DNA from 3 places in the Saccharopolyspora sp. 6M genome. Region 3 is predicted to be linked to each of the others. Evidence: riboswitches for the same ligand, from Rfam matches in the RefSeq annotation. Region 3 holds a riboswitch; each other region holds the start of a gene.
The links. Region 3 has a riboswitch for thiamine pyrophosphate ahead of thiD (bifunctional hydroxymethylpyrimidine kinase/phosphomethylpyrimidine kinase). Riboswitches for the same ligand answer to the same signal wherever they lie in the genome.
Positions count from the first base shown of each region.

Region 1: another riboswitch for thiamine pyrophosphate. It lies ahead of LCD31_RS04040 (thiamine ABC transporter substrate binding subunit); the one in region 3 lies ahead of thiD (bifunctional hydroxymethylpyrimidine kinase/phosphomethylpyrimidine kinase).
Region 2: another riboswitch for thiamine pyrophosphate. It lies ahead of thiC (phosphomethylpyrimidine synthase ThiC); the one in region 3 lies ahead of thiD (bifunctional hydroxymethylpyrimidine kinase/phosphomethylpyrimidine kinase).

Region 1 covers NZ_JAIUJZ010000021.1:113,268-120,312, reverse strand. The annotation lists gene LCD31_RS04060 (acetyltransferase) at 1-164, shown strand, start outside; gene LCD31_RS29470 (DUF6157 family protein) at 187-618, opposite strand; gene LCD31_RS04050 (FAD-dependent oxidoreductase) at 1,061-2,029, shown strand; gene LCD31_RS04045 (4a-hydroxytetrahydrobiopterin dehydratase) at 2,035-2,328, opposite strand; TPP riboswitch at 2,399-2,509, shown strand; gene LCD31_RS04040 (thiamine ABC transporter substrate binding subunit) at 2,556-3,602, shown strand; gene LCD31_RS04035 (iron ABC transporter permease) at 3,599-5,197, shown strand; gene LCD31_RS04030 (ABC transporter ATP-binding protein) at 5,197-6,234, shown strand; gene LCD31_RS04025 (ABC transporter permease) at 6,331-7,045, opposite strand, start outside.
Region 2 covers NZ_JAIUJZ010000169.1:4,550-11,594, forward strand. The annotation lists gene LCD31_RS21015 (FUSC family protein) at 1-590, opposite strand, end outside; gene thiD (bifunctional hydroxymethylpyrimidine kinase/phosphomethylpyrimidine kinase) at 891-1,754, opposite strand; gene thiC (phosphomethylpyrimidine synthase ThiC) at 1,854-3,497, opposite strand; TPP riboswitch at 3,491-3,616, opposite strand; partial or broken gene LCD31_RS29805 (Uma2 family endonuclease) at 3,892-4,203, shown strand; gene LCD31_RS21035 (peptide deformylase) at 4,483-5,061, opposite strand; gene LCD31_RS21040 (DUF3263 domain-containing protein) at 5,432-5,734, shown strand; gene LCD31_RS21045 (LytR C-terminal domain-containing protein) at 5,734-6,390, shown strand; partial or broken gene LCD31_RS21050 (AAA family ATPase) at 6,433-7,045, opposite strand, start outside.
Region 3 covers NZ_JAIUJZ010000270.1:364-7,408, reverse strand. The annotation lists gene LCD31_RS27095 (AMP-binding protein) at 1-1,159, opposite strand, end outside; gene LCD31_RS27090 (hypothetical protein) at 1,231-1,446, opposite strand; gene LCD31_RS27085 (hypothetical protein) at 1,611-2,000, shown strand; gene LCD31_RS27080 (hypothetical protein) at 2,052-2,783, opposite strand; gene LCD31_RS27075 (hypothetical protein) at 2,858-3,127, opposite strand; gene LCD31_RS27070 (hypothetical protein) at 3,397-3,669, shown strand; TPP riboswitch at 3,702-3,797, shown strand; gene thiD (bifunctional hydroxymethylpyrimidine kinase/phosphomethylpyrimidine kinase) at 3,791-4,624, shown strand; gene LCD31_RS27060 (TenA family protein) at 4,644-5,357, shown strand; gene LCD31_RS27055 (hypothetical protein) at 5,612-5,821, shown strand; gene LCD31_RS27050 (polysaccharide pyruvyl transferase family protein) at 5,847-6,980, opposite strand.

The DNA.
Region 1 (7,045 bases), on a different contig from region 3:
TGGCCGAGCTCGGGGTGACGTCCGTGGACGTCAACGAGCAGAACGAGCAGGCCGTCGGGTTCTACCTCCGGCACGGGTTCACCGTCACCGGCCGCAGCGAGCTCGACGATGCGGGGCGTCCGTACCCGCTGCTGCGGATGTCCCGCGACGGGCGGGCGCGGTGACCGGCCGCTCGTCGCCCCGGGTTCAGGCTCGGGTGCTGCGCAGCGCCTTGGTGCAGGTGATCGGTTCGCCTGACTCGCCGGTGCGCCGGCCCGAGGTGAACTCCGCGTACTCCGGGCCGTCCACGGCGTACAGGGCCAGGCGGCCGCGGGCGTCTGCGTGGATGCCCCAGCCGTAGCGCTTGCCCAGCGGCGAGGAGCGCAGGCAGGCCCTGCTCCGCGCGAAGAACTCCCGGCGGGCGTCCGCCCGCTCCTCGTCCGGGATGGCGGCGCGGTCCGCGAAGACGGTGAAGATGACGTCACCGGACGTGAACTCGTACGGGTGCTCGGCGATCAGCCGGTAGGTGCGCGCTGCCACCGACGGCGCCTCTGCGTTCAGCGGGGGCACCGTCGCGGTGGTGACCGGGCAGTCCTCGGCCACCTCGATAAACGTGTTCGTGCGATCGACCCGTTCCACGCCCGGAACGGTACGCCGGGGGACCGACGGCGGATGGGGAAGCGGCCGTTCCTCGATTCCGGTGCTCCTTGCCTCGGACCGCGATCGGCTGACCCCCGATCGATGACGAACACCCGGCGAACGCGATTCCCCGACCCGCCGCCGCACCCCGCTCGGGCACGTCCGAGTGAAAGGCGTGCGGGGTCGGTAGCGCAGCGCGGCCCGCCGCGAACTGCGGGCGGCGCACCCCGGCACAGCTGAGTCGCACGCCATGACCAGGCGATTTACGTTGTGCGCATGCAGCACATCACCTTGATCTGCGGAGACTGCAACGGCAAGGGGTGCAGCAACTGCGGCGGCACCGGCACGATCACCATCGTCGAGGACTAGGACCGCGCCGAGCGGCCGCGAAACCCGCCCCGAGCAGGCCGTGCGCGGCGGGCAACGCTGCTAGCGTGCCGAAATGGCCGCCAACGGGACCGTCCTGGTCATCGGAGCCGGGGTGAGCGGGCTCAGCACCGCCGTGATCCTCGCCGAATCCGGCGTGCCGGTGCGCGTGCGCACCGACGAGCCACCCGCCGACACCACCTCCGCCGTCGCCGGCGCGATCTGGGGGCCGGCGCTGCTGCAACCCGCCGACCGGGTGCGCCGGTGGGTCGCCGACACCTACCGCGCGCTGGTCGAACTGGCCGCCGACGACACCAGCGGAGTGCACCTCGCCACCGGGCGGATGGCCGCCCGCGTCGACCTCGGCGACCAGCTGCCGCCCGAAGCGCTGCTGCTGCCCGACCTGCGCCGCTGCACCCCGGACGAGCTGCCCGCCGGGTTCCGCAGCGGCTACCGGGCGACGCTCCCGCTGATCGACATGCCGCGCTACCTCGAACACCTCACCGGGAGACTGCTCGCCGCCGGCGGCGAACTGCTGATCAGCCCGGTGTCCTCGCTGGCCGACGCCGCGGCCGAAGCGGACCGCATCGTCAACTGCACCGGGGTCGGCGCGCACGAGCTCGTCGGCGACCCCGGCGTGCGGCCCGTGCGGGGGCAGCACGTCCTCGTCCGCAACCCCGGCATCAGCGAGTACTTCGTCGAAGTCGGCGCCGGACCCGAGTTCACCTCGTACGTCCCGCACGGCGACCAAGTCGTGCTCGGCGGCGTCGCGGGCGAGCACGACTGGTCCCGCGCACACGACCGCGACGACAGCGCCGCCGTGCTGCGCCGCTGCGCGCAGGTCGAACCGCTGCTCGCCGGCGCCGAAGTCCTCGGCGAGACCGTCGGACTGCGCCCCGGGCGCGACGCCGTGCGGCTCGAAACCGAACGGTTCGGCGGCGCCACCGTCGTGCACGACTACGGGCACTCCGGCTGCGGGGTGTCGCTGTCCTGGGGCTGCGCCGCCGAAGCCGCCGGGCTCGTCCTCGGCCGACCGGTGCGCTGACCGGCTCACGTCAACGCGTCGACCACCCCGTCGATCTCCTCCGCCAGCGTGAAGTCCTTCGCGGTGAGGCCACCCGCCGAATGCGTCGAGAGGGCGAACACGACGGTGCGCCAGCGGATGTCCAGATCCGGGTGGTGGTTCTCGCTCTCCGCGATCTCCGCGACCCGGTTCACCGCCTGGATGGCCTGCGGGAAGCTCGCGAACTCCACGCTCCGCACGATCGTGGTGCCGTCCTGGGCCCACTCCGGTAGCCGGGACAGCGATTCGGCGACCTGGGTGTCGTTCAGCAGTTCGGTCATGCCCACATGGTGGTCGTCGGACGGCCGGAACGCGACCGTCGACCCCCGGCTCGGTGGCGGCACGTAGACTGCCGGTCGCCACGGGAGTCCAGCGCGCTGGGCTGAGAGGAGGGGCGCATCCCCTCGACCGTCCGCACCTGAACCGGATCATGCCGGCGCAGGGAGGTGTCGCGATCAGCTCGAGTTCGCACGCGTGGCCGAGACCGGTGTGCTACTCGGGAGGACCGTTGAACCCCTTACTGCGCTGGGCCGCGGCACTCGCCGCCGCCGCGCTCACCACCGGATGTTCGCTCATCGGGAGCTCCGGCGATGACACCGCGGCGCGCACCGTCACCCTCGTCGCGCACGACTCGTTCGTCGCCGACCCGGCGCTGCTCGCCGACTTCGAGAAGCGCAGCGGCATCCACCTGGAGATCCGCAACAGCGGTGACGCCGGAGAGCTGACCAACAAGTTGGCGCTGTCCAAGGCGGCACCGCTCGGCGACGTCGCCTACGGCGTGGACTCCACCTTCGCCTCCCGCGCGCTGCGCGCCGACGTGTTCGCCCCGTACCGGCCCGCCGCCGCCGACCGCGGACCGCAGCGCTACGCCCAGGACCAGCAGAACCGGCTCACCGCCGTCGACGTCGCCGACGTGTGCCTCAACATCGACACCGCCTGGTTCGCCGCGCACCGGCTGCCGGAGCCGACGACGCTGCGCGACCTCACCGATCCCCGCTACCGGGACCTGACCTCGATGCCGGACCCGACGACGTCCTCCCCTGGATTGGCGTTCCTGCTCGGCACCATCGACGCCTTCGGCGAGCCCGGTTGGCAGGACTACTGGCGCGCCCTCGACGCCAACGGCGTGCGGCTGTCCTCCGGCTGGGAAGAGGCCTACAACCAGGACTTCTCCGGTTCCACCGGCCAGGGGCCGCGACCGATCGTGCTGTCCTACGCGTCCTCGCCCGCCGCCGAGGTCGACGAGAACGGTGCGCCGCGCACCAAGGCCCTGCTCGACACCTGCTACCGGCAGGTCGAGTACGCGGGCGTGCTCACCGGCGCGAAGGACCCGCAGGCGGCGCGGGAAGTGGTGGACTTCCTGCTCTCGCCCGAGTTCCAAGGTCAGGTCGCCGACCAGATGTACGTGTACCCCGCGGTCGACGGGGTGCCGCTGCCCGAAGGCTGGGCGGCCAGCGCGCCGCTGCCGTCGCGGCCCGCGGAACTGCCCGCCGACGAGGTGGAGAACAACCGGGACCGGTGGGTCGAGCAGTGGCGGACGCTGGTCCGGGGATGACCGGCGAACTCCGCCGCCGGGTTCCGGTGGCGCTGGCCGCGGCGGTCGTCCTCGGCTTCCTCGGGGTCTTCTTCGCCTGGCCCGTCGCGGCGATCATCGGGCTGGGCGTGCGCGGCGACGTCGGAGCGGTGCTCGCCGAGCCGGCCACTTGGCGGCTCGTCGGCTTCACCCTCGGGCAGGCCGCCGCGTCCACCGCGGTCGCGCTGCTCTGCGGGCTGCCGCTCGCCTACGTGCTCGCCAGGCTCGTCCTGCCCGGCACAGGGCTGCTGCGGGTCGCGGTGACCGTGCCGTTCGTGCTGCCGACGATCGTCGTGGGCATGGCCTTCCGCGCGTTGTTCGGCGCCGACGGGGGAGTGCTGCCGATCGTGCTGGCCAACGCGTTCTTCAACGTCGCCGTCGTCGCGCGCACCGTCAGCGGGTTGTGGGGGCACCTGGACCGGCGGATGGAGGACGCCGCCCGATCGCTGGGAGCCGGGCGGCTGCGCACCTTCACCTCGGTGACGCTGCCCGCGCTGCTGCCCGCGCTCGGATCGGCGGCGGCCGTCGTGTTCCTGTTCAGCGCCACCAGCTTCGGGGTGGTGCTGGTGCTCGGCGGCGGTCGGCTGCGCACCCTGGAGACGGAGATCTACCTGCGCACCGTGCAGCTGCTGGACCTGCCCGGCGCCGCGGCGCTGTCCCTGCTGCAGCTGGTCGCCGTCGTCGCCGCCCTGCTCGTGGCCACCATCGCGCGCCGCCGTCGGGAGACCGCGCTGCGGCTGCGCGCGCCCGCGACCACCGCCCGGCCGCCGCAAGGCGCCGAGTGGTGGATCGTCGGGCTCGCCGGTGCGGTGCTGTGCGGGCTGCTCGCGCCGATCGTCTCCCTGCTGGCGCGGTCGGTGTCCACCAGGGACGGGTGGGGGCTCGCGGGCTACCGCGCGCTGCTGGGCACCGGGCAGCCCGGGACCCTGGAGGTCACCGGGCTCGAAGCCGCGCTGAACTCGGTGCGCACCGCGGTCGACGCCACCTGGATGGCGCTGCTGCTCGGGCTGCTCGCCTCGTTCGTGCTCGTCGCCGTGCGCCGCAGGTTCGTCGCGGAGAGCCTCGACCTCGCGCTGATGCTGCCGCTGGGGGTGTCCGCGGTGACGGTCGGCTTCGGCTACCTGATCACGCTCGGCTCGCTGCCCGGCGAGCTGCGCACCTCGCCGCTGCTCGTGCCGTTCGCGCAGGCCCTGGTGGTGACACCGCTGGTGATCCGCACCGTGCTGCCGGTGCTGCGGGCCATCGACGACCGGCTGCGGCAGGCCGCGGCGACGCTCGGCGCCGGGCCGTGGCGGGTGCGGCGCGAGATCGACTTCCCGCTCGCGGTGCGTTCCGTGCTGGCCGCCGCCGGGTTCGGGTTCGTCGTGGCGCTCGGGGAGTTCGGCGCCACCAGCTTCCTCGCCAGGCCCGATGCGCCGACGCTGCCGGTGGCCATTGCGCGGCTGCTCGGCAGGCCGGGCGAACTCAACTCGCAACTCGCCTACGCCGCCTGCGCGCTGCTGATGGTCGTCACCGTGCTCGGCGTGGTGCTCATCGAGCGGCTGCGGGTGGGCACCGACGCCGTGGAGGACTTCTGATGGGGCTGGAAGTGCAAGGGCTCACCGTCCGCTTCGGCGGCACCACGGTGGTGCGCGACGTGCGGCTCTCCGTGCTGGACGGCGAAGTGCTGGCGCTGCTCGGACCGTCCGGCTGCGGGAAGTCGACCCTGCTGCGAGCGGTCGCCGGGCTCGAACGGCCCACCGCGGGCGAGGTGCGGTGGAACGGGCGGGACCTCGCCTCGGTGCCGGTGCACCACCGCCGGTTCGGGCTGGTCTTCCAGGACGGGCAGCTGTTCCCGCACCGGAACGTGGCGGGCAACGTGGCGTTCGGGCCGCGGATGCGCGGCGTCGGCGGTGCGGAGCGAACGGCGCGCGTCGCCGAGCTGCTGGAGCTGGTCGGGCTGGCCGGCTACGAGGACCGCCGGGTCACCGACCTGTCCGGAGGCGAGGCGCAGCGGGTCGCGCTGGCCCGCGCGCTCGCCGCCGATCCGGAGCTCCTGCTGCTGGACGAACCGCTCTCCGCGCTGGACCGGATGCTGCGGGAACGGCTCGCGGTGGACCTGGCGGCGCTGCTCGGCCGCGGCGACTCGACCGCACTCGTCGTCACGCACGACCACGACGAGGCGTTCACCCTCGCCGACCGGGTCGCCGTGATGTCCCGCGGCACGATCTTGCAAGCCGACACTCCCGACCTGTTGTGGCGGCACCCGGCGGACGAGGAGGTGGCCGCGTTCCTCGGCTGCACCACGTTCCTGCCCGCGGAGGTCCGCGACGGCGTGGCGACGTGCGCGCTGGGCACCGTCGACGTGACCGCGAAGGACGGTCCGGCGCGGCTCGGGCTGCGCGCCGCCGGAGTTCGCGCCCGGGGCACCCGGCCCGGAAATCCCGGTGCGACGGGCCCGCTGGGGGAGGTGCGGGAACGGGTGCACCGGCACGACCACGTCCGGCTCGCGGTCGCCGTACCGGAACTCGGTCAGGTGGAGGCCGTCGCGCACATCGCCGACGCCCCCGCGGTCGGCGACGAGGTCGGACTGCGCCTCGACCCCGACGGCGTCGCGCTCGTCGGTGGCGACTGACCGAGCCGGGTCGCCCCGGCCTCGCGCGCCCGATGGGGTACGCGCACCGGCGCGGTGGTCCCCGGTCGTGGACCCACCGTGCCGGCCCCGCCCGGGTCAGACGTCCCGGGTGACCATGCGCAGCACCGTCGCCGAGAGGCCGATGGCCAGGTAGCACCCTGCGCGCAGCAGTCCCGTGGACAACGTGTCCGTGAAGATCGGATCCCGCAGCACGTCGATCACGGCCGACCAGTCGGTGGTGATCAGCAGCGGACGCATCCACTCCAGCGAAGGCACGGTCCCCAGCACGCCGAACACGATCAGCCCCGCCATCGTCCCGGTCATCACCACCAGCGGGTGCTCGGTCAACGAGGACAGCGCCAATGCCACCGCCCCGACCGCAGCCATCTGCGCCGCGCACCACAGCACCGCCAGCAGGATGCGCACCAGCGCCGCCCCGATCGACAGCGTGGTGCCGGACAACGTCACCAGGCCGTCACCGCCGACGATGATCAAACCGGTGAGCAGGCCGCTGACCGCCAGCACGAGCACCGACAGCAGCACCATCAGCAGCACGCCCGCCGCTTTCACCCCCACCAAGCGGACCCGGCCGATCGGCGCGATCAGCAGCCCTCGCAGCGTGCCGTGCGAAGCCTCGCCCGCGATCGCGTCCGCCGCGACCATCGCCACCACCAGCGGCAGCAGCATCGTCTGCGCCAGCACGATGCTCGCCACCGGCAGCACCAGCCCGTTGCCCGCGACCGCGCTCAACACCGACGGCCCGCCACCACCACCGGGCCCGCCGGTCAACGCGATGCCCACGCCGATCAGC
Region 2 (7,045 bases), on a different contig from region 3:
CGCCAGGCGCTCGCGGCGATCTCCAGCACGCCCGGCCCGGGTTCGAGCAGGGTCCGGGCCACGGCGTGCCGGGTGGCGCGGGTCGGATCGCCGATGCCGATGAGCACCCGCAGCACCAGGGCGAACACCGCACCCGCCCCGGTGGACAGGAACAGCATCCAGGCGGGTTCGCCGGATCCGATGCCGGTGGTGGTGGACACGAGGGTGGCCGCGGCGAAGGTCTGGCCGCTGACCCGGTACTGCTCGCCGAGGGCGGGCAGCATGCCGGAGCCGAACACGACGGCCGCCACCAGCAGCCCGGCCAGCACCGGGATCTCGCGGAGCAGCGGCCCCACCGCCACGACCAGCACCAGCGCCGGTCCGAACCAGGAGAACCGGTGCAGGTCGGAGCGCAGCGATTGCCCGCCCGCGGCGACCAGCGCGAACACCGCGGTGAGCCCGCCGATGAGCGCGGGGGTGCGCAGGTCCAGCAGCCAGCCGACGGCGGTGGCGACCACCGCGGTGACCAGCACCGCCATCGCGTACTGGCGTCGTCGGAGGTCGGGGGCGCCGGCCTCGGTGTTGAGCCCGGCGAGGAGCCGGTCCTTCATGGTCGTCCACCCGGGTGCTGCCACGGCGGCGCTTCGCTCCTGACGTTCTCGTTGCCTGTGCGGGACGGGCGCAGCGCACGCGGCGCCGTCGCTCGGGAGCGCGGCGGGGGCTGCGAGCCTCACGCTCTATGTCGACGTGACCCGCCTTGTGAGTTACCCGCGCGGGCGAAAATCACCCGATTCGGTATCTCAAGCCCGTTCGTGGCGTGTCCGCTGGGCCGTTCGCGGCCGCGGGTGCCGCGGGCGGCTGCTCCGACGGCGACGGTACCCAGCGCGCTCCGGCGGCCGGGGACGCCCCGCTCACAACGAGCGCGGGCTCACCCGCCAGAACGTCGACACCGGCCCGACGCCGGCGCCGAGGGGGTAGGCGTGCTCCACGCTGCGCGTCACGAACCGCTTGCCCGCGGCGACCGCGTCCGGCATCGACGCGCCCTTCGCCAGCGCCGCGGTGATCGCGGAGGCGAACACGTCGCCCGCCCCGTGCGTGTGCACCGTCGAGTAGCGCGGCCCGGGCAGCTGGATCGCGTCGGTGCCGTCGAACAGCAGGTCCACGCACTCCGGGTCGTCCAGCAGGTGCCCGCTCTTGATCAGCACCCAGTCCGGTCCGAAGTCGTGCACGGCCTTCGCCGCGTCCAGCAGGTCGTCCCGGCTGCGCGCGTCGATGCCGGTGAGCAGCCGCACCTCGTCCAGGTTCGGCGTCACCAGCGTCGCCCGCGGGAAGGCCTCGTCGCGCAGCGCGTCCAGCGCGTCCGGGCGCAGCAGCGGTTCTCCGCTGCGGGAAGCGGCGACCGGGTCCACGACGAACGGGGTGCGCCGGCCGCGGCCGATGCCGTGCTCGTCGCAGGCGGCGAGCACCGCTTCGATGGTCGCGGCCGAGGACAGCACCCCGGTCTTCGCCGCGTCCACCCCGATGTCGGTGGCGACGGCGCCGATCTGCGCGGCGACCGTCTCCGGCGGGATCTCCACCAGCCCGGTGACGCCGACGGTGTTCTGCACGGTCACCGCGGTCACGGCCGTCATGCCGTGCACCCCGCAGGAGAAGAACGCCCGCAGGTCGGCGTGCATCCCCGCGCTGCCGCCCGAGTCCGACCCGGCGATGGTCAGCGCCGTCGGCGGGGCCGTGTCGTGCGCGGGTCGTCGCAGGTGGCCGGGTGTCTCGTGCATCCGGCCCATGCTACGACCCCGTCCCGCCGTCGATCCGGCCCGTGCGGAACCTGCCGATGCGAAACACCGGAGCGCCGCCCACCGCGTCCGTCATCCCGATCAGCTCACGATGGGGAGGTAGACCTCGCCGCCGGAACCGGTGAACTCCTCGGACTTCTCCCGCATGCCTTCCTCGATCGCCTCGACGCTGGTGAGGCCGTGCTCCTTGGCGTAGTCGCGGACGTCCTGGGTGATCTTCATGGAGCAGAACTTCGGCCCGCACATCGAGCAGAAGTGCGCGGTCTTCGCGGGTTCTGCGGGCAGCGTCTGGTCGTGGTACGCCTTCGCGGTGTCCGGGTCGAGCGCCAGGTTGAACTGGTCGGTCCAGCGGAACTCGAAGCGGGCCCGGGACAGCGCGTCGTCCCACTCCTGCGCCCGCGGATGCCCCTTGGCGAGGTCACCGGCGTGCGCGGCGATCTTGTAGGTGATCACGCCGGTCTTCACGTCGTCCCGGTCCGGCAGCCCGAGGTGCTCCTTGGGCGTGACGTAGCAGAGCATCGCGGTCCCGGCCTGCGCGATCATCGCCGCGCCGATGCCGGAGGTGATGTGGTCGTAGGCGGGCGCGATGTCCGTGGTGAGCGGGCCGAGGGTGTAGAACGGCGCCTCGTCGCACAGCTCCTCCTCCAGCCGCACGTTCTCCGCGATCTTGTGCATCGGCACGTGCCCGGGGCCTTCGATCATCACCTGCACGTCGTGCGCCCGGGCGATCCCGGTGAGCTCGCCGAGGGTCTCCAGCTCGGCGAACTGGGCGCGGTCGTTGGCGTCGGCGATGGAGCCGGGCCGCAGCCCGTCGCCGAGCGAGAAGGTGACGTCGTACTCGCGGAGGATCTCGCACAGCTCGGAGAAGTGCTCGTACAGGAAGCTCTCCCGGTGGTGCGCCAGGCACCAGGCGGCCATGATCGAACCGCCGCGGGAGACGATCCCGGTGACGCGCTGCGCGGTCAGCGGCACGTACCGCAGCAGCACCCCGGCGTGCACGGTCATGTAGTCCACGCCCTGCTCGCACTGCTCGACCACGGTGTCCCGGTAGATCTCCCAGGTGAGCTTCGCCGGGTCGCCGTTCACCTTCTCCAGCGCCTGGTAGATCGGCACCGTGCCGACCGGCACCGGCGAGTTGCGCAGGATGCGCTCGCGGGTCTCGTGGATCCGCTTGCCGGTGGACAGGTCCATGATCGTGTCGGCGCCCCAGCGAGTGGCCCACACCATCTTCTCGACCTCTTCGGGCACCGAGGAGGTCACCGCGGAGTTCCCGATGTTCGCGTTCACCTTCACCAGGAACTTCTTCCCGATGATCATCGGTTCGCTCTCGGGGTGGCGGTGGCTGGCGGGCAGCACCGCGCGGCCGCGGGCGATCTCGTCGCGGACGAACTCGGCGGGCAGGTCCTCGCGGGCGGCGACGAACTCCATCTCGCGGGTGATCACCCCGGCCTTGGCGGCGGCCAGCTGGGTGGGGTGCTCGCGGTGCCAGCCGTCGCGGGTGCGGGGCAGGCCCGCGTGCACGTCGATGGTGGCGGCGTCGTCGGTGTAGGGCCCGGAGGTGTCGTAGACGTCGAGGTGCTCGCCGTTGCTGAGCTCGATGCGGCGGGCGGGCACCCGCAGGTCGCCGACCTCGCGGTGCACCTTGCGGGACCCGCTGATCGGTCCGGTGGTCACACCAGGGGAATCGGAGTCCACAGAGGACGGTTCAGGACGCACGTCGGCCACGGCCGTTCACTCCCTACGCCGGCATTATCCGGTCAGGTTCGGGCGGTCGGCGGCCCCGGATCGGATGATCCAGCCGCCCTCTCAGCCCGCTTCCGGTGCGAGCTCCCGCGATCAGTTGTCGGCGCCGAGGCTAGCCCCGTGATGCCGCCCTGCCAAGTCCCGGTTCGTGCCGGTGACGGCGAAGCTGATCGACACTAGGCTGTCTAGCAGGGAAAACGAAACCTTGTCAGACCGGGAGGATGCGGTGCGTGACAACACCGGCACAGGAGGTGACCGCGCTGCGAGTGCTGCCCCGGTGCTCCAGGAATCGTCCTGGGAGACGTTCGTCGAGGTCTGGAACGGCCTCGATCTTCCCGAAGGTTGGCGCGCGGAGATCATCGAAGAGAGGATCGTGATGTCCCCGCCGCCGGACCAGAACCACGACCTCATCGGCAGCCGCGTGAACAAGGCGTTGGTGCGGGCGTTGCCCGACGATTGGGAGGTCCTGCAGACCCAGGGCATCGCCCTGCCGTCGAGCTCGCGGATCGTGGTGCCCGATCTCCTCGTCGTGCTCCGCGAGCGGATGACTCCAGCGGTCGTGCTCCCGGGGGAGGACGCGCTGCTCTCGGTCGAGATCACCTCGAAGAGCAATGCCGACACCGACCGGACGACCAAGCTCCGTGCGTACGCCCAGGCCGGCATCCCGTTCTACTTGCTCATCGACCGCTTCGCGCCGCGTTGGCCCACGATCACCCTGTTCTCCGAGCCGGACGGCGAGAGGCCTACCGCGAATCGCACTCGGTCCCGTTCGGCAAACCGCTCGACCTGCCCGCCCCGTTCACCGTCACCCTGGAAACCGAGGCCTTCCCCCGCTGACCGGCCCCACCCGACCCGACCTCGCGCGACGGGTCCGCGTCTCTTTCCTGTCAGCGGCGAAGCCGCTGAGCTGACGACCACCCGATCAACAGGACCACCCGCCACCCACCCCCTGCGGAACGGGAGGAGCTCAATCCTCCTCAGCGAACGGATCGCCTTCGACCGCCGGGTCCCAGGAGAGGCCGGGGACTCCCCAGCCGTTGCGCTTGACGGCCTTCTTCGCGGCCCGCGCGTTCCGCCCGACGAGCCGGGTCAGGTAGAGGTGCCCGTCCAGGTGGTCGGTCTCGTGCTGCAGGCAGCGGGCGAAGAACCCGGTGCCCTCCACCTCGACCGGCGCGCCGTCCACGTCGAAGCCGGTGACCTTCGCCCAGCTCGCCCGGCCGGTGGGGAACGCTTCGCCGGGGACGGACAGGCAGCCCTCCCAGTCGTCCTCGGGGTCGGGCATGGTCTGCGGGATCTCGCTGGTCTCCAGCACCGGGTTGACCACGACGCCGCGGTGCCGGACCCCCTCGTCGTCGGGGCAGTCGTAGACGAAGACCCGCAGGTCCACGCCGATCTGGGTGGCCGCCAGCCCGGCGCCGTTCGCGGCGGTGTTCGTCTCGAACATGTCCTCGACGAGGGTGCGCAGCGCGTCGTCGAACCGCTCGACGGGGCGCGTGGGGTGGTGCAGCACCGGGTCGCCCACGATGCGGATCGGGTGAACAGCCATGCGGCGGAGGGTATCGGTTGCCGTCTCCGGACCGCCTCGGGAGTGGCTGCGCTCGGCTGGGCGCCGCCCGTCGGAGTGATCTTCGCCGAGGTGCCCGCGGATCTCCGCGGAGGGCGTGTTGGCCGCGCACGGCGGGCGGGCGCGCGTGATGTAATGGGCCCGGAATCACACCCGTGTGATTCGGCGAACGCGGGGATCCCCGGATCGCGACGCGAGGAGCCAGATGGACGCCGCCCAGATGCTGACCGTGCACGAGATAGCCCGGCAGTGCGAGGAACTGGCGCGTACCGAGGGTCGCGCGGCGGTGGGCGAACCCGCGTCCGGCAGGCACCTGCGGGCGGTCGACCCGCCCACCGAGCCGCTGCCGCGCATCCCCCCCGATGAGTCCACTTCGGACGCTCCGGAGCCCGCGGCGGGGCAGGAGCTCGGCGACCGCGAGCTGAGCATCCTCGCGTTCGAGCGGCAGTGGTGGAAGGGCGCGGGCGGCAAGGAACGGGCCATCCGCGAGCTGTTCGACATGTCCGGCACCCGGTACCACCAGGTGCTGAACGATCTGCTGGACGATCCGGCGGCCGTCCGGGCCGATCCGATGCTGATCAAACGTTTGCGCAAGGTGCGGGCGAGTCGGCAGCGCGCCCGGCAGGCCCGCCGACTGGGAATCGAGTGGCACTGATGACTTCCGGGGAACCCCCGACCAGCCCGTCCGCCGCGAAGATCGGCGGTATCGCCCTCATCGGCGCGGGCGCGCTATCGGCCGTGATCGGCCTGACGACGCTGGTCTCCGGCGGGTCCGACGACGACGCGGCCGCGCCGCCGGTGGACCAGCAGCAGACCTCGGCGCCGCTGCCGCCGCTGCCGCCCGCCCCGACGAGTGCCGCGCAGCCGCCCACCTCGTCGGCCGCCGAACCGCCGCCCGCCGCGGAGGAACCGCCCGCGCAGACGCCCGACCCGGAACCGCAGGTGCCGCCCGCGAACCAGCCGCGCCCGGACTCGCCGGGGTCGGACTCGACCGGCTCGGACCACCAGCGGCAGCGGATCGTGGTGCGGGTCTACAACAACAGCACCATCAAGGGCTTGGCGCACCGGGCCGCGGACGAGTTCCGCGGCGCCGGCTACGAGGTGCCGGAGGTCGGCAACTACTCGCAGGGCGTCATCCCCACCACCACGGTGTACTACCGGCCGGGCACGCCGGAGGAGGCGCAGGCGAAGGAGATCGCCGCCGCGTTCCAGGCCCGCGCCGAACCGCGCTTCGACGGCCTCGCCCCCGCGAGCCCCGGCGTCATAGCGATCATCACGAACGACTACCAGGGCATGCCGAAGGGCAAGTAGCGCGCGGAGCACGGCCCGCCCTCCCCGGCGGGCCGTGCCGCGTCAGCCGCGGCGCTCGGCGTAGGCCGCCAGGGACGCCAGCTGAGCCGGGTCCAGCGAGGGGCGCACCGCGCGGCGGGCGGCCGCCAGGTGCGCGGCCGTCACCTCGGTGGCGCTGAGCGATTCGCGCATCGCGCTCAGCGCCGATTCCCGCACCAGCGCCGCGCAGTCCGCCGCCGAGTAGCCGTCCAGCTCCGCCGCCACCGCCGCCAGGTCCACATCGGACGCCAGCGGCGTGTTCCGCGCCGCGGCGCGCAGGATCTCCGCCCGCGCCGCCCCGTCCGGCGGCGGCACGTGCACCAGCCGCTCCAGCCTGCCGGGCCGCAGCAGCGCCGGGTCGATCAGCTCCGGGCGGTTGGTGGCGCCGAGCACCACGACCTCCCGCATCGGCTCGACCCCGTCGAGTTCGGTGAGCAGCGCCGCCACCACCCGATCGCCCACCCCGGAGTCGCCGGACTGGCCGCGGCGTGGTGCCAGCGCGTCCACCTCGTCGAGGAAGACCAGGGCGGGTGCCGCGTTCTTGGCCCGCAGGAACAGTTCCCGCACGGCCCGCTCGGATTCGCCGACGAACTTGTCCATCAGCTCGGCGCCCTTGACCGACAGCACGTTGAGCCGC
Region 3 (7,045 bases):
CGCGCGGCGGGCGGCCCGCTGTGCCGGGCGCTTCGGCGAGTTCGCGCGGGGTGGCGATGCTCACCCAGGACGCTTCGGTGGAGCCGTAGAAGTTGTAGAGGACCTCGCCGAACACCCGCTGGAACCGGGTGGCGAGGTCGGCGGGCAGCGCCGAACCGCTGGCGGCCACGATCCGCAGCGAGGAGGTGTCGTAGGGCTCGATCGCCTCCCGCGGCAGGTCCAGGATGCGCTGCAGCATCACCGGAACCACGAACAGCGCGGTGGCGCGGTGCCGCTGCACGGCGGCGAGCGCCTGCTGCGGTTCGAACTTGCGGCGCAGCACGAGGGTGGCGCCGATGGCCGAGCCGAGCTGGAACGCGGCGAGCCCCCAGGTGTGGAAGATCGGCGCCGCCAGCATGATCCGCTCACCGGCGCGCAGCGGCATCCGCGACATGATCGTGGCGGCGGGCCCGACCCCGGGCGGCGCGGGCCTGCGGGCGCCCTTCGGCGTGCCGGTGGTGCCGGAGGTGAGCACGATGACCCGCGCGTGCCGGGGACGGCGCGGGAGGGTGCCGGTGGCGGAGCTGCCGATGAGGTGCTCCAGGGTGGCCTTGCGAGTGGTGCCCTCGGTCCAGGCGAGCACCACGTCCAGTTCCAGGTCGGGCAGCGCCTCGACGAATTCGACGTCGGCGATCAGCAGGTCGGCCCGCTGCTCGTCGAGCACGGTGCGCATCTGGTGCGGGCGCAGGCCGGTGTTGAGCAGCACCACGTCGGAGCCGATCTTGCCGCAGGCCACGATGGTCTCGACGAGCCCGTGGTGGTTGCGGCACAGCACCGCGACCCGGCTGGTGTCCCGGATGCCGCGGGCGCGCAGCCCGCGGGCGAGGCGGGTGGTGCGCTGCTCCAGTTCGAGGAAGCTCAGCGCGCCGCGCTCGTCGATCACGGCGGGCCGGTCGGGATGCCGGATCGCGGCGACGGCGTAGCCGAGCGCGGGGGTGACGCCCCAGCGCCGCCAGGCGAAGACGATGCGCAGCAGCTTGTCCGGGCGCATCGGGCGGACGACGCCCTGCCTGATCAGCAGCCACAGCGTCTGCAGCGTCGGGGCCAGCCGGTCCGCCCCGGCCTGGACGGCCGCCTTCGCCGCTTCGCCTCGTGTCCGTCCCGCCGGCCGTCGCCACATCGCCACGCGTCTCCTCCGATTTAGCTACTCATCGGTAGATAATGCCTCGGGGGGCGACGCGGGGGAAGGGTTCACCGGTCCGAAATGGTGTGTTCCGGTGCCGCCGCGGCCACCACGGCCTCCCGGATCGCGGCCCGCAGGCGACCCGCCTCCAATGGTGCCAGCACCGCCGTCTCCCCGGGCGGAGCGACGACCACGACGTTGCCCTGGTTCACGTACACCGCCATGTTCCGCCGCCTGCCCGCCACATCGCGGCAGCTCACCTGCCACTTCTCGTCGTCAGCCACGTGGCCTCCCTCCCTGGGGGAACGCTCGTCCGGTGCGTCCTCCACTGGTAAGACGACTCAGGATCACGGACGTGACGGGTGTTCGCCTGATTAATCTTGGAATTCCACCGGCTCGTGCCCGCGGGGTTCCACCACCGGGTGAGCGCTGCTGGGAGACTGCGATCATGGCTGGATACGACGGGATGCTGTGGCGCACCCTGCACCGCGTGCTGCTGGTCCTCGCGGTCGGCGTGCTGGGCCTGCTGCTCGGCCTCGGGCACGAGCCGAGCCGGGCCGACTCGCTGTTCGGCGTGCTCGTCGTGGCGCTCGTGGCGCTACCGGTGTGGATCACGTTCCAGCGGATGACGCCGGTCGCCCGCGGGAACCTGCGGGCGCTGCCGCGGCACCGGCCGCTGATGACCGCGATGATCGGGCTGCTGGGCCTGGTGGCGCTGTTCGTGCTCGGCTGGACGATCGCCAACGCGCTGTTCCCCGGCACGCTCGCCCCGCTCGCGCTGGCGCTGGTCGGCGTGGTGCTGGCGGCGTTGGTCGCGCTGCTGAACCGGGTGCTGTGACATCGCTTCCCCGCGGCCCCGGACGCCGGGGCCGCGCGAGGAAGCGGCAGGTCAGACCGGGCGGACCGTCAGCGCGCCCGGCTCGGCGGTGAACGTCAGCGCGCCCTCGAAGTCGGCGATGGGCAGCTCGTCGCGCACCAGGCGGTGCGGCGCGTCAGCCGTCTCCACCCGCACTTCGGTGGCGGCGAAGGTCTGCTCGGCGAAGTCCGGGCCCGCGAGCCGGACCTCCAGCCGCTGCTCCCGCAGGGTGACCACCGCGGAACCGCCGGGCACCGAGATCGGCTCGCCGTCGGCGGTGACGATCAGGCTGCCCTGGCCCTCGGTCTCCGGGCGCACCGCCACGTGCGAGAGGGCGACGTCGCGCCGGTCCTCGGCGGCGGTGACGCCGATGACGTCCCGCGAGTCCTGCCCGGCCTCCTCGTCGCCGCGCACCGCCAGCAGCGGGGCGCGCAGCTTCGCGGCCAGCCGGTACGGCTGCCAGGAACCGGCGCCGATCAGGTTCACCACCGACGTGATCTCGCTGTCCGCGAGCAGCCGCTCGCTGCCCACGGCCGGGGTGATCTCGATGGCCGCCACCCCGCGCTCCTCCAGCAGGTCGCGCAGCGCCTTGGCGCGCAGCCTGCTGTTGCGGTCGAACCCGCGGGTGATGGCGACGGCTCCGGACGTCCCGCCCTGCGCTGCGGCGTCGGCGAGACCGGCCAGCGGAGCCCATACCTCCGCCGGATCCGGCCGGGCGGAGCGGCGGGAACGGGCGGTCTGGGGGGCGTCGGCAGTGGTGTCCATTGCGTCAACTTTAATCCGCCACGCAGGGTCGCCTCACTAGGCGATCAGCCCTGAGCGGTGTGACTTCCCTCGCCCTAGGCGTCCCAGGTGGTGACCACGAGATCGCCGTCACGCGCGAGCTGTTCGTCGACCGCCTGCTCGCACTCCGCGCAACGCTCCGTGATGCGGCGGCTCGACGGTTCCTTGGTGGCGGGCCACGTCTCGTGCGGGAGCTTGATCGTCGCATCGCACAGGGTCTGCACCGGATCACCGGCCGGTCTGGCGCCCGGGCGCACCGTGATCGCGTGCCGGACCCGCTTGCCCGCTCCGACGATCCACCACACGTGCTCTTGATCGGGGAACATTGCCGTCCCACCCCCATACCTGTCAGGACGACCCGCGGGCGCGCAGTTCGTCCGGCTTCGGTCCACTGGCCGGATCTCGAACTCTAGACGGAACGATCAGCGCGCACGTTGCATTCGCGTGGCGGGGGCGACCGGCGGCTGCGCTGCTCCGATCGTGTGAGAGCGGCTGTTCGGCGGAGCGGTCTCGACTCGCCGCTGACCCGGTGCTGGGCCGCTCGAACCAGGGCGCCGGGCGCGGAACCCGCTTGTGGTGAGAAGGATCACCGCCCATGCTGGGCGCGTCGAGCGAGCGGAACCCGGAGGCGCACCCCGTGACGGACCTGCACTTCCCGCGTCCGCACGACGATCCGCGGGAGCCCGGTTCCCTCGCCCGCTGGCTGGTCCCCGACGGCGCCCGGGTGCGCAGCGGAGCCCCGGTGACCGAGGTGGTGACCGACGGCGCCCCGCGCACGGTGCGCGCCCCGGCGAGCGGAACGCTGTGGCGGCAGGGCAGGGCGGGGGAGCGGTTCACCGCGGGCGCGATCATCGGCCTCGTCGAGTGAGTCCGCAGCTTGACGCCCGTTGCTAGGTTGGGGCCAGTGACGCGGGGTGCCCGGACGGCCGGGCTGAGAGCAGACCCGTCGAACCTGACCTAGTTCGTGCTAGCGGAGGGACGTCACCGACGTGACCACTCGTGCTGCCCTGCCCGGATCCGACCGGGTCCCGAACGTGCTCTCGATCGCGGGGACCGATCCCAGCGGCGGAGCCGGCATCCAAGCGGACCTGAAGGCCTTCTCCGCGAACGGCGCCTACGGCATGTCCGCGGTGACCGCGCTGGTCGCGCAGACCACCACCGGTGTCGCCGAGGTCCGCGAGGTACCGCCGGAGTTCGTCACCGCCCAGCTCACGACGCTGCTCGACGACGTCCGGGTGGACGCGGTGAAGATCGGGATGCTGGCGAACGCCGAGGTGATCCGCGCGGTCGTCGCCGTGCTGGACCGCTACGCCCCGCCGCACGTGGTGCTGGACCCGGTGATGGTCGCGAAGAGCGGCCACCGGCTGCTCGCCGACGAAGCGGTCGCGGTGCTGCGCGACGAGCTGCTGCCGCGCGTCGACCTGATCACCCCGAACCTGCCGGAAGCGGCGGACCTGCTGGGCGAGCCGGAGATCACCGGCTTGGCCGAGATGGCCGCGCAGGCGCAGCGGCTCGCCGACCTGGGCGCGAAGCAGGTGCTGCTCAAGGGCGGGCACCTGCGCGCGGAACCCGCCAGCGCCGACCTGTTCCGCGGCGACGGCGAGGTGCGGTGGCTGCGCAGCGAGCGGATCGACACCGCGAACGACCACGGCACCGGCTGCACGCTGTCCGCGGCGATCGCGGCGCTGCGTCCCCGCAGGCCCGACTGGGCGACCGCCGTGCGGGACGGCAAGGACTACCTGACCGGGGCGCTGCGGGCCGCGGAGCGCCTCGACGTGGGCCGCGGGCACGGGCCCGTGCACCACTTCCACCGCTGGTGGTGAGATCGGAAGGACGAAGGTCATGAGCAGGTTGCCCGATCCGCCCGCGGGCGGTTTCTGCGCCCGCGCCTGGGAACGCACCGCCGAGCTGCAGCGGGCCGTGGTGGCGCACCCGTTCAACGCGGCGCTCACCGACGGCACCCTCGACCGGGAGCGGTTCGCGTTCTATTTCGTGCAGGACGCCCGCTACCTGATCGCGTTCGCGCAGGCGCTGTCGGCGGCCGCGACCCGGTCCGAGGATCCGGCGGACGCGGCGTTCCTCGCGGGGGCCGCGCGGGGCGCGCTGGTGGAGGAGCGCCGGTTGCACGCGGGCTACGTCGAGGAGTTCGGGCTCTCCGCGGACGACCTGGCGGGGGTGGCGACCTCGCCGTCGTGCACCGCCTACACCTCGTTCCTGCGGGCGAGCGCGCTGGTCGACCCCTACCCGGTGCTGCTGGCGGCGGTGCTGCCGTGCTTCTGGGTGTACCAGCACGTGGGCAGTGAGATCCTCGCCGCCGTCGGCGACGTGTCGGCGCACCCGTACCGGCGGTGGATCGAGACCTACGCCGACGAGGAGTTCGCCGAAGCGGTGCTGGCGGCCCGCGAGCTCACCGACCGGGCGGCCGCGGCCGCCGACGAGCCGGTGCGGGAGCGGATGCTGGCCGCGTTCGCGCGTGCCACCGAGTACGAGTGGATGTTCTGGGACGGCGCGTGGCGCCTGGAGCGGTGGCCGACGGCGCAGTGGCTCCCGGCGTGAGAAGTCGTTGCGGCGGCACGGTTTCCGCGCTGCGGCGAATACCCGGACCCGATCACCCTCCGCGACGTGCCCTGCGGCGCGGCGGGGGCGGTGACGCGGGTGGTCAGCCGCGGTGCGGGCGCTCGCGGGAAGCGTGATCAGGAGCACTTTCGAGCGGTGTTAACGAACACCCTCAGCCACGACGATGAGGCTCACGACACGTTCGTTCGGCGTGTTCGGTCGTGGGAGGTCCGCCTCCCACCGCGCGGGGTTCGGTGGCCTTGAGTACGGGGACTTCAATTCTGATCATGCTGGCGGGGATGCTGGTGCCGGTGCTGGCCGCAGCCCCCTTCTACATCGCCGACCGCCGGGCGGACGCCGAGTCCGCCCAGGCGGAAACGGAGCCTGAAAAATCGTCCGCGGACATCCACGTGCTGCGGCCCCGAGCCGAGGGCACCTGCGAGACCGGGCAGGCGGCGGCCTGAGCGCGCCGCCGCCCGGCCCGGCGGCTCAGTCCCCGTAGATGGACCAGGCGAGCTTCGACTTGGCCTCCTGCAGCGCGTCCAGCGTCGACCGCTCGTAGCCGCCTTCCCGCGGCTGCGGCGGCACCTGGAGGCCCTCGCTGAGGCCCCAGCCGGAGCCGCGCTGGATCAGCGACCGGTGCTTGTTCGTGTAGTACCCGGAGTTGATCGACACGGCGACGCCGTGCGCCCCGGCGGCCGCGGCCATCAGGTGCATGTGGAACCGGGTCGACAGCCAGCGCTGGCCGGCGGCGGCGGGCAGCCCGTGGTCCATGATCTCGGAGAACGGGTAGAAGCGGGCGCCGGGCAGGTCGTGCTCGACGAGGGCGAACACCTCGCGGTCCACCCGCGGGATGCCTTCGATGACGCCGACCTGCTCGGGCCGCACGTCCCAGGCGCGCAGCGTGTCGAGCAGGAACCCGGCCAGCGCGGGCACCGTGACGTCCAGCAGGTCCGACTGCAGGCAGATCATCACGTCCCGCAGGTCGTCGGTGCGGTACAGCTCCGGGGCGATGCCGAAGAACATGTCGTCGCCGGTGGCGGTGAGCTGGCCCGCGGAGTCGAGCAGCTCGGCCGACGGCTCGTCGCGCACGTCGATCAGCTCGAACTGCGAGGCGAGGTTGCGCACCAGCGGGCGCGCCTCCTCCGGCGTCGGCCACAGGCCCTGCCCGGTCATCACGGCCCGCCCGCCGGAGCGGCGCACCGCGGCGACCGCGCCCGCCAGCAGCCCGTAGTGCCGCGGCCAGATCGAGTTGATGAACCCGCCGCCGATGATGTGCACCAGGTCGGCGCGCGCGGCGAGCTCGATCCCGGCCAGCCAGTGCGGCGCCAACCCCGGGTTGATCATGGCGTGCTGCACGAACGACGCCACCTCCCACGGCTCGTCGGAGGGCGCCGACCAGCACAGCCGCCACAGCGTGTCGGTGAACCGGACGTGCGGGTGCAGGTGGCCGAGCAGCACCTCGCTGGGGCCGGGGTTGGGGCAGTCGAGCCACACCTCGCTGTCGGGGGCGACTCTGGCCAGGTACTTCAGCCAGGTCGCGGCGATCAGCTCGTCGCCGTAGTTCGGGTTCCCGGTCGTGGCGACCAGGTACAGCGTGGGGTGCGTTGCGGGACTCGACACTGGGTTCTCCACCGTTCGGGTTCGCGGCTGGGCGCGGTAGGCGCCGAACCTAACAACCCGGCGCG